One region of the Pantoea sp. C1E2 genome, then DNA from elsewhere that is predicted to be linked to it. Evidence: predicted binding sites of a transcription regulator. Region 1 holds the regulator's gene; the other holds the start of a gene.

Region 1 (7,403 bases):
GCGGCTATCACGCCGTGGAATTTCCCGATGGCGATGCTGACACGCAAACTGGGCCCGGCGCTGGCAGCAGGCTGCACTGGCATCATCAAACCGGCCAATAACACCCCGCTGTGTGCCTTTGCGTTAGTCGCGCTGGCGCAGGAAGCGGGCGTACCCGACGGCGTATTGAATGCGGTGGCGGGTGATACGCATGCCATTAGCGACGCGATTATGGCCAGCAAGGCGGTGCGCAAAATCTCGTTTACCGGTTCAACCGCCGTGGGTAAAACGCTGATGCGCAACGCCGCAGACACCATGAAGAAAGTGTCGATGGAGCTGGGCGGCAATGCGCCTTACATCGTGTTTGAGGATGCGGATATTGATGCGGCGGTACAGGGCGCGATTGCTAACAAATTCCGCAACGCAGGACAGGTGTGCGTCAGCGTGAATCGCTTTTATGTGCACAACGCGGTTTACGATCGTTTCGTCAGTCAATTGACCGATGCGGTGGGCAAGCTGAAAGTGGGTAATGGCGTTGAAGAAGGCGTGATAGTCGGCCCGCTGATTGAGCACTCGGCGCTGGAAAAAGTGGAAGAGCACGTGAAAGATGCGCTGAGCAAAGGCGGTAAGTTACTTGTCGGAGGCGAACGTCATCCGCTGGGGGGCAATTTCTGGCAGCCCACGGTAATTGCCGAGGCGCATGAAGAGATGAAACTGGCTCAGGAAGAAACTTTTGGTCCGGTAGCCGCCTGTTTCCGCTTTGATGATGAAGCGGATGTGATTCAGCGTGCCAATAACACCGAATACGGTTTAGCTGCCTATTTTTACACCCAGAATCTGCAGCGGGTGTTCCGCGTCTCCGCAGCGCTGGAAGCCGGGATGATTGGCATTAATGAGTGTGCCGTGTCCACTGAACTGGCACCCTTTGGTGGTGTGAAAGAGTCCGGTTTAGGGCGTGAAGGATCGGTGCTGGGGATGGAAGAGTACCTGGAAGTGAAAGCGCTGCATATTGGTGGGCTGGCCTGATGGGCGGCCCTGCCTGAAAGAGGGAATCACGATGAGAACCGAGCGTTTTGATTTCGACGAAATCGTCGATCAAGCCCATTTCTATCGCCAGTTCAGCGATCGTTTTGCACTGACAGATCCCGGCATTGACGATCTGGACGATCTTTGGGCGGTGATCCAAGGTGATCAGTTGCCGTTGCCGCTGGAAATTGAGTTTGTGAATCTGGGAACAGGGCAGAAACGCCGGTATGGCGCATTAATCCTGCTATTTGATGAAGCAGAAGAGGAGCTGGAGGGTCAGCTCCGCTTTAATGTGAAGTGACAAGCCGAAAAAGGGCCCCGGCGAGCGGGGCCAAAGGGTTCGTCAGAATTGACGAGGAATTATTTGTACAGCTCAGCGGTCACGTGATAGCTGTCACCGGTATTGGCTTCAATCACTTTATAAGCACTGGCACCTTGTGCATCGGCTTTCTGTGAAAGCTCAGCACGGTAATCCATTGGCGAACCGCCGGTACCGCTGACGGTGATAGTGCTGCCGGTAGGTTGCAGATTTTGCGCCTGCTCATTCGTTACCAATTGGGCTGCTGAAGCACCGAAGGCAAACAGGGAAAGAAGGCTGGCGGCTGCGATGGTTGCTTTGATTTTCATAATTTTTCTCCTCGTTGTAATCAACAACCTGCGGCAAAAAGTGGGTGAGGCGGGTCGTCGATCAATTGTCTGGCGCCGTTCAGGCGCCCGACGTTCGATTTAGTCTTATTTGTACAGTTCAGCGGTCACGTGGAAGGTGTCACCGCGATTGTTTTCAATGATGCGATAGTGGCTGGCACCTTGCGCATCGGCTTTCTGCGACAGTTCCTGACGGACATTCGTCTGGTCACCGTCAACACCACTCACACTGACAGTTTGGTTCAGCGGTTGCAGCTGTGCGGCTTGTTCGTTAGAAACCAGGCTAGCGGCGCTGGCACCGAAAGACAGTACGGAAGCCAGACCGACAATGGCGATAGCTAATTTGGTTTTCATGATTCACTCTCCTGAAATTGGGTTTGGCAACCTGAGAGGCAAATGCGTCTCAAACGGGTCGCCGTTCACACTGCGTCTTGTTCAGTAAACTTATTTATAAAGTTCAGCGGTGGCGTGATAGCTGTCGCCGGTATTCGCTTCGATCACACGGTAGGCTTTAGCGCCTTCCTGATCGGCTTTGGCATTCAGCTGTTCATGGATATCCATCGGAGAACCGCCCACGCCGCTCACACTGATGGTGCCGGCAGGTTGCAGATTCGCTGCCTGTTGAGCATTGATAGAATCTGCTGCAAAAGCACCAAATGACAGGGCAGATAGAACACTCAGGGTTGCGATAGTAGTTTTAACGTTCATGGTATTTTTCCTCGTCTTCTGTTTTTATCTTTTTCTTTCGTGTGATTTGCATCACGAAAACAAGTATAGATCTAATCACCCATGAAATTAATATCTGGCTAATAATGTTTGGTTGTTATTCTTTATCCTTATGGCACCTTTTTAGAACTGGAAGTTATTAAAAACGCTGAATTCTTAACCATTGACCATTATTTATTCGTAAAAACAATGATCTGCATCAAATTATCTTTTCGTGCGAAAGATCATGGTTGATCCCGCTGGCTGATACGAAATAGGAAGCGATAACCACTGAGCACAATATGTAAAGCAGTGTAAAATAGCGCTAATGGTTAAGAAGGGGAAAAGGTCGTACCAATATTTTACCGGGTGCAGAACCGGCAGCTATATAGATAACTTATTATTAACAAAGGATTTTGTAACAAGCGTGGCGGGAAACGTGTCAGTAATGAAGGTTGTTACCGGCAGATGAACTGCCGGTTAAGAGCAGGGTTTTATAGTTCCTGTTCGAATAAAACCAGCACGGCATCGTGCAGCTGTTTAACGGAGAAATTGCGCGCGGGAGTGATAAAGATGGTGTCATCACCGGCGATGGTACCGAGAATACCTTCTGCTTTACCAAGCGAATCCAGCAGGCGGGCAATCAACTGCGCGGCACCGGGGCTGGTGTGAATCACCACTAAGGCATCGTTGTAATCGATATCCAGCACCAGATTCTTCAATGGGCTGGTGGTGGTCGGCACGCCAAGTTCAGCTGGCAAGCAATACACCATTTCCATTTTGGCATTGCGGGTGCGCACGGCACCAAACTTGGTCAGCATACGAGAAACTTTTGACTGGTTGATGTTCTCGAAGCCGTCTTCCTGCAGCGCCTGCACGATTTCGCCCTGAGAGCTGAATTTTTCTTCTTTTAATAACGCTTTGAACGCTTTGATCAAGTCGTCTTGTTTTGATGGGTTTCGCATAAGCTACCAATAAAAGAGGGGTGCAGCAGGCAACAGGCCAGCGGCAGATAAATTATTATGCATTTAGATGAATTTTTATGCAATAAGCGTAGTGAGAGAATCGCGCTAATCAACTGCGGAGCGGCATTATAGCAGAGTTTTGTGTTGCGCCAAAATCGCGGGCTGACGCGCAAAGCGAAGGTTGCAATGTTGTTATAGTATTGAAGTGGTAACAACTATATCGATGATCATTGCCGTCCATTGTTTTCTGGCTGCGATTGTATCATTCAGGCGACTTCTGAAGTGGAGATGTCTCGGGAGCCGATTGCGGCGTCATGTTATTGCGCGACAGGTTTGTCGCTATCGCCTGAGAAGTTGATTAAACTCGTAACCTGATGGATTTTCGGCATATCTCTGCCCCACCTTCATAAGGAGTTCAGGATGAAAGTTGCCGTTCTCGGTGCAGCCGGTGGTATCGGCCAGGCGCTCGCACTGCTGCTCAAGACTCAATTACCCGCAGGTTCCGCTCTCTCACTTTATGATATCGCTCCGGTCACGCCAGGTGTGGCGGTCGATCTCAGCCATATTCCCACCGCCGTGAAGGTAGAAGGGTTTAGCGGCGAAGATGCGACACCTGCGCTGCATGGGGCAGATATTGTGCTGATTTCTGCTGGTGTGGCACGTAAACCCGGCATGGATCGCGCCGACCTGTTTAACGTCAACGCGGGCATTGTGCGAAACCTCATCGAACAGGTTGCCAGCACCGCGCCGAAAGCGCTGATCGGCGTCATCACCAATCCGGTTAACACCACGGTGGCCATTGCGGCTGAAGTGCTGAAAAAAGCGGGTGTGTACGACAAGAACCGCCTGTTTGGTATTTCTACCCTCGACATCATCCGCGCCAATACTTTTGTCGCAGCGCTCAAAGGCAAACAGCCAACTGAGATCGAGGTTCCGGTGGTGGGCGGTCACTCAGGCGTGACGATTTTACCGCTGCTTTCGCAGGTTAAAGGCATCAGCTTCAGTGAACAGGAAGTGGCTGACCTCACCAAACGTATTCAAAACGCCGGCACGGAAGTAGTGGAAGCCAAAGCCGGTGGCGGATCGGCGACCTTGTCCATGGGGCAGGCTGCGGCGCGCTTTGGACTCTCACTGGTGCGTGCGTTACAGGGCGAAGCCAACGTCGTGGAATGCGCTTATGTTGAAGGCGATGGCGAATATGCGCGCTTCTTCTCACAGCCGCTGCTGATCGGCAAGAACGGTATCGTGGAACGTCGCCCGTTGGGGCCTTTGAGTGCGTTTGAACAGCAGGCGCTCAGCGGCATGCTGGAGACGCTGAAGAAAGATATCGCGCAGGGCGAAGAGTTTGTGAAGTAACGCCCAGCAGAAAAAACAACGCCCGGTGATTGCCGGGCGTTGTCGTTTATAAGCCGCCAGATTTGAAAGTCTGGCTGGACGGTGATCCATTGCCCGCCGGCGTTTTACGTCCCAGCGTTTCCATACGCACCTGGAACGGTGGGAACGGCATCTCAATACCGTGCTCTTCAAAGCCACGCAAAATCAACTGATGCAGCTCATGACGCAGTGGCATGCGGTGACCCATCTCGGCAGCGTGCACACGCAGTTCAAACAGCTGAATACCTTGCTGCAAATCTACCAGGAACACATCCGGTGCAGGCATATCCAGCACGTAGGTACAGCGCTCGGCAGCCTGTTTAAGAATGTTGGTGACTTCATCACTGTTAACGTGCGCCGGGGCCGGGATGGTCAGCACTACGCGCGTGACGGAATCTGACAGCGACCAGTTAACGAATTGCTCAGTGATAAAGGCCTTGTTCGGCACGATAATCTCTTTACGGTCCCAGTCGGTAATCGTCGTGGCGCGGGTATTGATGCGGGTTATGCTGCCGGTCAAATCGCGAATGGTCACGGTATCACCAATACGAATCGGCTTTTCGAACAGGATAATCAGACCAGAAATAAAGTTGGCGAAGATCTCCTGCATACCAAAGCCCAGTCCCAGACCTAATGCCGCCACCAGCCACTGCAGTTTCGCCCATTCAACGCCAATGATGGAGAAGCCGACTAACCCGCCAATCAACATCAGTACGTATTTGGTCAGGGTGGTAATAGCGTAACCGGTGCCGGGCGTCAGGCTGATGTGTTGCAGCAGTGCCAGTTCCAGCAGGGCAGGCATGTTGCGCACCAGCTGGGTGGTAATAATGAACACCAGGATGGCAATCAGCACCGCACCCAGCGTTATCGGCTGTACGCTTTTGACACCCTGCACCGTGGTGCTGGCATCCCACAGCGGGATATTGTCGAGGAAGCTAAAGGCCGAGTGAATTTCCGACCACAGCACAATCACCGACACCAGCGCAATCAACGTCAGAATGGAGCGCACCAAACGCAATGACTGCGCGCTGATCTCATCCAAATCCAGGCTTGGCTCTTCAATTTCGATGGTATCGGCGTTGGCGGGCGTTTGTTGATCTTTTTCTTCTTCACTGCGCGCACGGTTCGCCAGCATATCGGCACGGCGTTGACGGGCGCGGTCAAAGGCGATGCGGCGACGTTGGATCAGCATCCAGCGGCGAATAATGTGATAAATCACCAGCAGGAAGAACCAAATGCCCACCGATGTTTCCAGACGTGCCAGCAGAGCCTGAGCGGTCGCCAGATAGCCAATGCAGGAAGCGAGCGCCGCCACCAGCGGAATGGCAATCATCAGGTTCCATAAAATGCGGTTAATGAAGTTGTCGCCATTGCCCTCTTTATCCAGATACAGCGGAATCCCTGCACGTTTCAGGCTGACGGTGACAATACTTAACGCGCCGCAAATCAGGATAAAGCACAGGCGGCCGAGCGTGCCGGAGAACTGCGGATCGTCCAGATTGGCAAAGGCAATCAGCAGCATGATCAGCGGCACAATCAGGCCAACCGTGAGCGAGTAGTAACGCATGGCACGCGCCACGCGCGCTTGTGGCCAGCGGAAGTGCACCACAAACAGCCCATCATGACGCGCAAAGGCGGCGCTGATCATAAAGGCCCACAGCAGGGGCAGGGTGGCGGTGATGCCATCACCAATGGCAACGGCGAACGGATAAGGCCAGGCGTGCTGTAAGCCAAAGCCCAGCGCGGCCCACAGCACCGGCAGCGGCACGGCGACCAGGATAGACCAGAACACCGTGCGCAGCGTCAGGCTAAAGCGATCCTGAGTGACTTTCCCAACCTTGCTGGCGGAGCGTGCCATAAAGTCATTGAAATGACGACGCGAGCTGATACTGAAGCCTACCAGAAGCACCGCGCCAATAATCGGCACCACGGTTTCTTTGCTGGTAAACATCATCGCCAGCGCTTTACCGAGTTGCCCTAAGGTGTCCAGCGACAGCAGACGAGTTAAGTCACGCGCCACGTCAATCGGATACTTCAAATCGATGGCGCTGACATCCGCCGTCCAGAACAGATAACGGTGCGTAGCTTCTTTCACTTCGCCCAGCGCGTCCTGCAACTGCGTGTTCGACACCTTCAGCTTGGTGATTTCCAGAATCAGCGTATCGCAGCCGGAGATCAGTGAATTGAGCAGCTCGCGCTGGGTTTTCAGCTGGGCATCGAGAATACGGGTTTGCTCGCTGGTAAACGGCGTGCCATCGTCCTGCTTCTCCTTGCGAAGATCCTTTTGCCGCTCCAGTAAATCTTCATAATGCAGTCGCTGTACGCGCAGTTGGCCCATCTCACTGTCGATCTGCTGCGACTTCGGCATATCCGGCAGTCTGGCGACCTGGGCACGCAAAGCTTCACCCAACAGATTCGATGCGCCCAGCCATTGTGACTGCTCGCGTAGCGTGCTGAGCGCCTGACGCACTTGCAGCGTTTGATTGGTGGCCAGCCGTTGTTGCGAGGCGACCAAATCCATACGCTGAGCTTGCGCATTCAGGTCGGCTGATAGCTCACGGTTCACGCGGAATTGATCGCTGATCGAAGCCGGTAAATCGCCGCTGTTTTCCGCCAGCTGTTCGGTGCGCTCCAGCGCCAGTTCCGCTTCCCGCTGACGCTGATTATTAAGCTGATTGCGCAGCGATTGCAGGTAGTTATCCAGCTGCG
Region 2 (7,403 bases), 4.0 Mb from region 1:
CCAGTGCGCGAAGGTCACCGGCTGCGCGCGTTGCAGGTGCGTGTAACCCGGCATCACTGCATCCTGATTAGCTTCTGCAGTAGCAACGAGGGCTGATTGCAGTTCGCGCGTGGCGTCCAGCAGCACCGCGACCTGCTCTTTGCACCACAGTTTTAGATCGGTAGCGACCTGGTCGTTACGGCTACGGCCAGTGTGCAGTTTTTTGCCCAGGGCACCCACTTTGTCGATCAGCTTGCCCTCGACCCAGCTATGGATATCTTCGGCATCGCTTTGCAGAATCTGCTCGGGATTGGCGCGCACTTCTGCCAGCAGTTCATTCAATGCGGCTTCCAGTTGCTGCTGCTCATCGCTGCTCAGCACGTTCACGGTAACCAGCGCTTTAGACCAGGCTATCGAACCGGTGATGTCCTGCTCTGCCAGACGATAGTCAAAACGCAGTGAGTCGTTGAACTGTTTGAACCGTTGGTCTGCTGCCTGCGAAAAACGTCCGCCCCAAAGTGCCATCTGCTTTACTCCTGAATGCTGTTATAGAAAGGGCGGCCCGAAGCCGCCCTTGCAAAATGTGTTATCTGCTGCGGTGTTACTTCTTCTGCTCGTTCAGTGCACGAATGCGTGAAGAGAGAGAGAACAGACGGATAAAGCCGCCCGCGTGGCTGTGGTCGTAAACTTCGTCTTCGCCGAAGGTCGCGAACTCTTCAGAGTACAGGCTGTTGGCCGAGGTTTTCTGCGTTGCAGTGGCGTGGCCTTTGTACAGCTGCAGTACCACTTCGCCGTTTACCTCTTCTGCCAGTGATTCGGCAGCGGCCTGGATGGATTTACGCAGCGGCGCGAACCAGCGACCGTCATAAACCACGTAAGACATTTCATGGCCCAGCTGCTCACGCCATTTGAAGCTATCACGATCCAGTACTAACTGCTCAACCGCACGCAGCGCGTTGACCATGATGGTGCCGCCGGGGGTTTCATAGCAGCCGCGAGATTTGATACCGACCAGACGGTTTTCCACGATGTCGATACGACCCACACCGTGTTTTGCGCCCAGCACGTTCAGCTTTTCCAGACACTTGAACGGGCTCAGCTTCTCGCCATTGACCGCCACCACGCGACCTTTCTCAACGGTCACGGTGACGTTTTCAGGCTGATCTGGCGCTTCCAGTGGATCAACGGTCCACACCCAGCAATCTTTGTTCGGTGCGTTCGCTGGGCTTTCCAGTACGCCACCTTCAGTCGAGATGTGCCATGCGTTCTCATCACGGCTGTAGATTTTTTCCAGCGATGCGGTGGTCGGAATGTTGCGCTCTTTCAGGTAATCCAGCAGTGCTTCACGTGAACGCAGATCCCACTCACGCCATGGCGCAACGACTTTCAGCTGTGGAGCCAGTGCGGTATAGGTGGTTTCGAAACGCACCTGATCGTTACCCTTACCGGTCGCACCGTGGCACAGTGCATCCGCACCCACTTTCAGCGCCAGCTCAACCTGCGCTTTCGCGATGATTGGACGTGCCATTGAGGTACCCAGCAGGTAGGTGCCTTCGTACAGCGCACCGGTTTGCAGCACCGGATAAACGTATTCGCTGATGAACTCTTCACGCAGATCCGCAACGTGGCACTCAGAAGCACCAGACTGCAGTGCCTTCTTCTCAACGCCTTCCAGATCGGCTGGGTCCTGACCAATGTTGGCCACGAATGCCACTACTTCACAGCCACCGTAGTTCTCTTTCAACCATGGAATGATGGCTGAAGTATCAAGACCGCCGGAGTAGGCCAGAACGATTTTTTTGATGTTTTGCGTGCTCATATCTTAAATCCTTGATTATGCGAGAATCCGGGTGCCAATCGACACGCCGTTGAAAAGGGTTGGCAGCTGTTCAGCATGGCGCCAGCTGGCGATATCGACCGGGCGACCTAACGTGCGCGCAGCATCGAGTGCCGCGTTAACTTTAACGATCATGCCATCAGTGATAATGCCCTGGTCAATCAGCTGCTGGGCTTTCTCGGCCGTCATCTCTTCGATGCGCTGACCTTTGCCATCGAGAATACCGCTGACATCTGACAGCAGCACTAAATCTGCACCGATGGTCGCCGCCAGCGCGGTCGCCGCCTGGTCAGCGTTGACGTTCATCAGGTCGCCGCCATCGGTAATACCGATTGAGCTGATCACCGGCATATAGCCCGCACTCAGCAAGGTGTTGACCAGCGCCGGATTACCCGGCGTGGCGTTGCCTACATGGCCGAGTTCTTCATCGAACTGCGCCACGTTTACCAGGCCCGCATCGCCGAGGCACAAGCCCACAGCACCAATGCCGTACTTCTTCGCCCAGGCCAGCAAGGTCTTATTCGCTGTACCCGCTAAAGCACCGGTAATAATGTCAATCTGATCGGCTGGCGTCACGCGCAAACCGTTCTTCTTTTTCACCGGCAGCGCGAGCTTCTTCATTAGCTCGTCAACCAGGCAGCCGCCGCCGTGCACAATGATCAGCGGGCGCTGATGTTCATTGCGGTAGGCCAGCAGCGCATCAAACAAGCGGGCCAGCGCTTCTTCGCTATCCAGCAGCACGCCACCCAGTTTAATGATTAATGGATTCATGGCAGTTTCCGTCCGTTAAATCAGTGACAGCGTTTCGGGGAAGCCGAAACGAATGTTTAAGCATTGAACCGCCTGCGAAGAGGCACCTTTCAACAGGTTATCTTCGGCAGCGACCACGATCAGGTGTTCACCCTGCATGGCAAAACCGATATCGCAGAACGGCAAACCGACGACCGCTTTCAGCGCCGGCACACCTTTGTCATACACACGCACCAGCGGTTTGTCGTGGTAAGCCTTGTGGAAGGCATCCGCCACGTCTTGCTGCGTCACGCCCGCTTTCAGGCGGCAGGTGGTAGTAGAAAGAATTCCGCGCGGGAAGCTGCCCAGATGCGGGGTGAAAATCACAGGCGTACCGAGATGCGCCACGATTTCAGGATGATGACGATGATTGAACAGGCCATATGGCTGCAGGCTGACTTCACAGAAGCTGGTGCCGACGTTGGCTTTACGCCCTGCTCCGCTCACACCACTGGTGGCATTGATCACCGGCCATTGTGCATCGTTAAGCAATCCCGCTTCGACCAGCGGTTTCAATGACAGCTGCGCCGCCGTGGGATAGCAACCGGGTACTGCCACCAGCTGCGCATCTTTAATTTTATCATGCTGCCATTCGGCCAGGCCGTAGACAGCTTTATCCAGCCAATCCTGATGCTGATGGCTGAAACCATAATATTGGGTATAGAAAGCATCGTCGTTGACACGGAATGCACCGGAAAGGTCGAACACCACGCAGCCTGCTTTGAGGAATTCGGGCGCCAGATCGTGGCTGACTTCGTGCGCAGTCGCGAGGAACACCACATCGACTTTATCGGCCCATTCTGCGGCATCACTCAGCGGCTGCAGTGGCAAATCGACAATGCCTTTCAGCTGCGGATGCAGATCAGACAGTAATTTTCCGGCATCCGGGCTTTGCGCTGAAACCGCCAAAGCGGTTATGTTCATATGCGGATGGCGATTCAGGTAAGTGGCAAGCTCTACGCCAGCATAACCACTGGCACCAACGATCAGCGTATTCAACATCAGGCTGTAACCCTTATTTACAGTCACTCATTCCGGGTCGCGGCTTTGCCCCGTTGCCCACGATGCCGTTTGCAGATGATTTTACCCTTCACATGCAAGCGACGTTATTGTATTTTTATTCACTATTAATGCATGAATATTGATACATCCTAACCCAAGGACCGTCAACAGTGAAGACAAAATTACCACCTTTTATCGAACTCTACCGCCAGTTGATTGCCACACCATCAATCAGCGCCACCGACAGCGCGCTGGATCAGAGCAATGAAACTTTAATCAATTTGCTGGCGGGCTGGTTCCGCGATTTAGGCTTCAGTGTTGAAGTTCAGCCAGTGCCGGGCACACGCCATAAATTCAATATGCTGGCACGAAGCGGATTGGGTGCTGGCGGCCTGCTGCTGGCGGGCCATACTGACACCGTTCCCTATGATGATGGCCGCTGGACACGCGATCCCTTCACGCTGACCGAGCACGACAACAAGCTGTACGGTTTGGGTACGGCAGATATGAAAGGCTTCTTTGCCTTTATTCTGGATGCGCTGCGTGACGTTGACGTGACCAAACTGAGTAAGCCGCTGTACATCCTTGCCACCGCCGATGAAGAAACCACCATGGCCGGGGCGAAGTATTTCTCTGAAACCACTCAGCTGCGTCCGGATTGCGCCATCATCGGTGAGCCGACCTCGCTGAAGCCGGTGCGTGCGCACAAAGGTCATCTGTCGAACGTGATTCGTATTCAGGGCCAGTCAGGTCACTCCAGCGATCCCTCACGCGGCGTGAATGCCATTGAGCTGATGCATGAGTCCATCACCCAACTGATGCAACTGCGCAATACCCTGAAAAATCGTTATAACCACGACGGTTTCGCTATCCCTTATCCAACCATGAACCTGGGTCACATTAACGGTGGTGATGCCGCAAACCGTATCTGCGCTTGCTGTGAATTACACATGGATATTCGTCCACTGCCGGGCTTAACCCTGAGCGATCTGGATGGTTTGCTGAATGAAGCACTGGCGCCGGTGAGCGAACGTTGGCCGGGCCGTTTAACCGTGGGCGAACTGCATCCGCCGATCCCTGGCTACGAATGTCCAGCCGATCATGAGCTGGTGAAAGTGGTAGAGAAATTGCTGGGCGTGCCGACCGAAGTGGTGAACTATTGCACCGAAGCGCCTTTTATCCAGCAATTGTGTCCAACGCTGGTTTTAGGCCCAGGATCGATCAATCAGGCGCATCAACCGGATGAGTTTATCGATACCGCATTTATTAAGCCAACTCATGCGCTTATCACGCAGGTTGTGCAGCATTTTTGTCACTGATTAACAATAGATGGGGCAATTCACTGTTAAAACAGTAAATTGCCCGGTCATTGTTCGGGATTTAATAATAAGAATAACTTATCTCGCTTCCCCTCACTTTAATTCTATGAATTTCCGGTAGTTAGCAGCGAATTATCGTCAATTTAAGTCAATTGACGAACAGGAAGAACCGTGGCTAGATAAAAGACGATGTTATGCCCGTTGGGTGTAAGGGTACTTTCAAGACGATAAGGGTGTCAGGGTCAAATGAACGAACAATATTCCGCAATGCGAAGTAATGTCAGTATGCTCGGCAAACTGCTCGGGGATACGATAAAGGATGCACTGGGAGAGAACATCCTCGATCGGGTGGAAACCATCCGCAAACTCTCTAAGTCCTCCCGCGCAGGCAATGACACCGATCGTAAGGAACTGCTGAACACGCTGCAAAATCTCTCTAATGACGAGCTGCTGCCCGTCGCACGTGCGTTTAGTCAGTTCCTCAACCTGACCAACGTGGCAGAGCAGTATCAGACCATTTCCCGCAGCGGCGATGGCGCGAACAATCCTGAAATCCTGAAGAAGACCTTTGAACGTCTGAAGCAGCAGAACGACATCAGCGAAAGTTCGATTCGCCAGGCGATCGAAGAACTGTCGCTGGAGCTGGTGCTGACCGCTCACCCAACCGAAATCACCCGCCGCACGCTGATCCACATGCTGGGCGAAGTGAACAGCTGCCTGCAGCAACTCGACCACAGCGACATCTCTGATTACGAACGCACGCAGGTGATGCGTCGTTTGCGCCAATTAGTCGCGCAAGCCTGGCATACCGATGAAATCCGTAAGTATCGCCCAACGCCGATCGATGAAGCCAAATGGGGCTTTGCGGTCGTCGAAAACAGCCTGTGGCAAGGCGTGCCAGCTTTCCTGCGCGAGCTGAACGAGCAGGTTGAAGAGACCTTCGGCATTAAACTGCCGGTGGATTTCGTGCCGATTAAATTCACTTCGTGGATGGGCGGCGATCGCGACGGCAACCCGAACGTCACTGCGCCTATCACGCGCCATGCGATGCAGCTGAGCCGCTGGAAAGCCGCCGACCTGTTCCTGCGCGACGTGGGCGTGCTGATCTCAGAGCTGTCGATGTCAGAATGCAGCGATGAAGTGCGCGAACTGTGCGGCGATCCAGAAGCGCTGGAACCGTACCGCATGATCCTGAAGCGTATTCGTGGCCAGCTGATGACCACGCAAGCGTATTTAGGCCGTCGCTTGAAAGGCGAACGCCTGCCGCGCCCTGCCGACCTGCTGGTGTCCAACGATCAGCTGTGGCAACCGCTGTACGCGATTTATCAATCACTGCAGCAGTGTGGCATGGGCATCATCGCCAACGGGCAGTTGCTGGATACGCTGCGTCGCGTGAAGTGCTTTGGCGTGCCGCTGGTGCGCATCGATATCCGCCAGGAGAGCACCCGTCATACCGAAGCCATTGCCGAAGTCACCCGCTATCTGGGTCTGGGCGATTATGAAAGCTGGTCAGAAGCCGACAAACAGGCGTTCCTGATCCGCGAACTGAATTCCAAACGTCCGCTGCTGCCGCATCAATGGGAGCCAGGTGACAACACCCGCGAAGTGCTGGATACCTGTAAAGTGGTGGCCGAAGCACCGCAAGGCTCCATCGCCTCTTACGTGATTTCCATGGCGAAAACGCCGTCGGACGTGCTGGCGGTGCATTTGCTGCTGAAGGAAGCCGGCATTCCTTACGCGATGCCGGTGGCGCCACTGTTCGAAACCCTCGACGATTTGAACAACGCCAATGACGTGATGACGCAATTGCTGAGCATCGATTGGTATCGCGGCTTCATCAACGGCAAACAGATGGTGATGATTGGTTATTCCGACTCGGCGAAAGATGCCGGCGTGATGGCCGCCAGCTGGGCGCAGTACGAAGCACAGGATGCGTTGATTAAAACCTGTGAGAAAGCCGGCATCACGCTGACGCTGTTCCACGGACGCGGCGGTTCCATCGGCCGTGGCGGCGCACCTGCGCACGCAGCACTGCTGTCGCAACCGCCGGGCAGCCTGAAAGGCGGCCTGCGTGTCACCGAACAGGGCGAGATGATTCGCTTTAAATACGGTCTGCCAGAAGTCACCATCGCCAGCCTGTCGCTGTATACCGGTGCGATTCTGGAAGCCAACCTGATGCCACCACCAGAGCCTAAGCGCGAGTGGAAAGAGATCATGAACGGTTTGTCAGCCCACTCCTGCGCCATGTACCGCGGTTATGTGCGTGAAAATCCGGACTTCGTGCCGTACTTCCGCTCGGCCACGCCAGAGCAGGAGTTGGGTAAATTGCCGCTCGGTTCACGTCCGGCTAAGCGTCGTCCTACCGGCGGCGTGGAATCGCTGCGTGCCATCCCATGGATCTTCGCCTGGACGCAGAACCGCTTGATGCTGCCCGCCTGGCTGGGTGCTGGCGCGGCGTTGCAGAAAGCAATGGATGA

Evidence for each region. The regulator ArgR, encoded in region 1, controls arginine synthesis, uptake and breakdown. The targets are predictions, from matches to a motif close to ANTGAATAAAAATACANT.
Region 2: a site for ArgR is predicted at 3,714-3,731, ahead of argC (N-acetyl-gamma-glutamyl-phosphate reductase). Genes of this name have one in related genera too.

Annotation. Positions count from the first base shown of each region.
Region 1 is NZ_JBSZHT010000002.1:4,078,722-4,086,124, reverse strand. It holds gene ACXI0A_RS19370 (succinate-semialdehyde dehydrogenase) at 1-1,005, shown strand, start outside; gene ACXI0A_RS19365 (barstar family protein) at 1,037-1,306, shown strand; gene yhcN (peroxide/acid stress response protein YhcN) at 1,366-1,632, opposite strand; gene ACXI0A_RS19355 (YdgH/BhsA/McbA-like domain containing protein) at 1,738-2,004, opposite strand; gene yhcN (peroxide/acid stress response protein YhcN) at 2,095-2,358, opposite strand; gene argR (transcriptional regulator ArgR) at 2,850-3,320, opposite strand; gene mdh (malate dehydrogenase) at 3,741-4,676, shown strand; gene mscM (miniconductance mechanosensitive channel MscM) at 4,723-7,403, opposite strand, start outside.
Region 2 is NZ_JBSZHT010000002.1:86,540-93,942, forward strand. It holds gene argH (argininosuccinate lyase) at 1-504, opposite strand, end outside; gene ACXI0A_RS00675 (argininosuccinate synthase) at 581-1,798, opposite strand; gene argB (acetylglutamate kinase) at 1,814-2,587, opposite strand; gene argC (N-acetyl-gamma-glutamyl-phosphate reductase) at 2,603-3,607, opposite strand; gene argE (acetylornithine deacetylase) at 3,778-4,926, shown strand; gene ppc (phosphoenolpyruvate carboxylase) at 5,173-7,403, shown strand, end outside.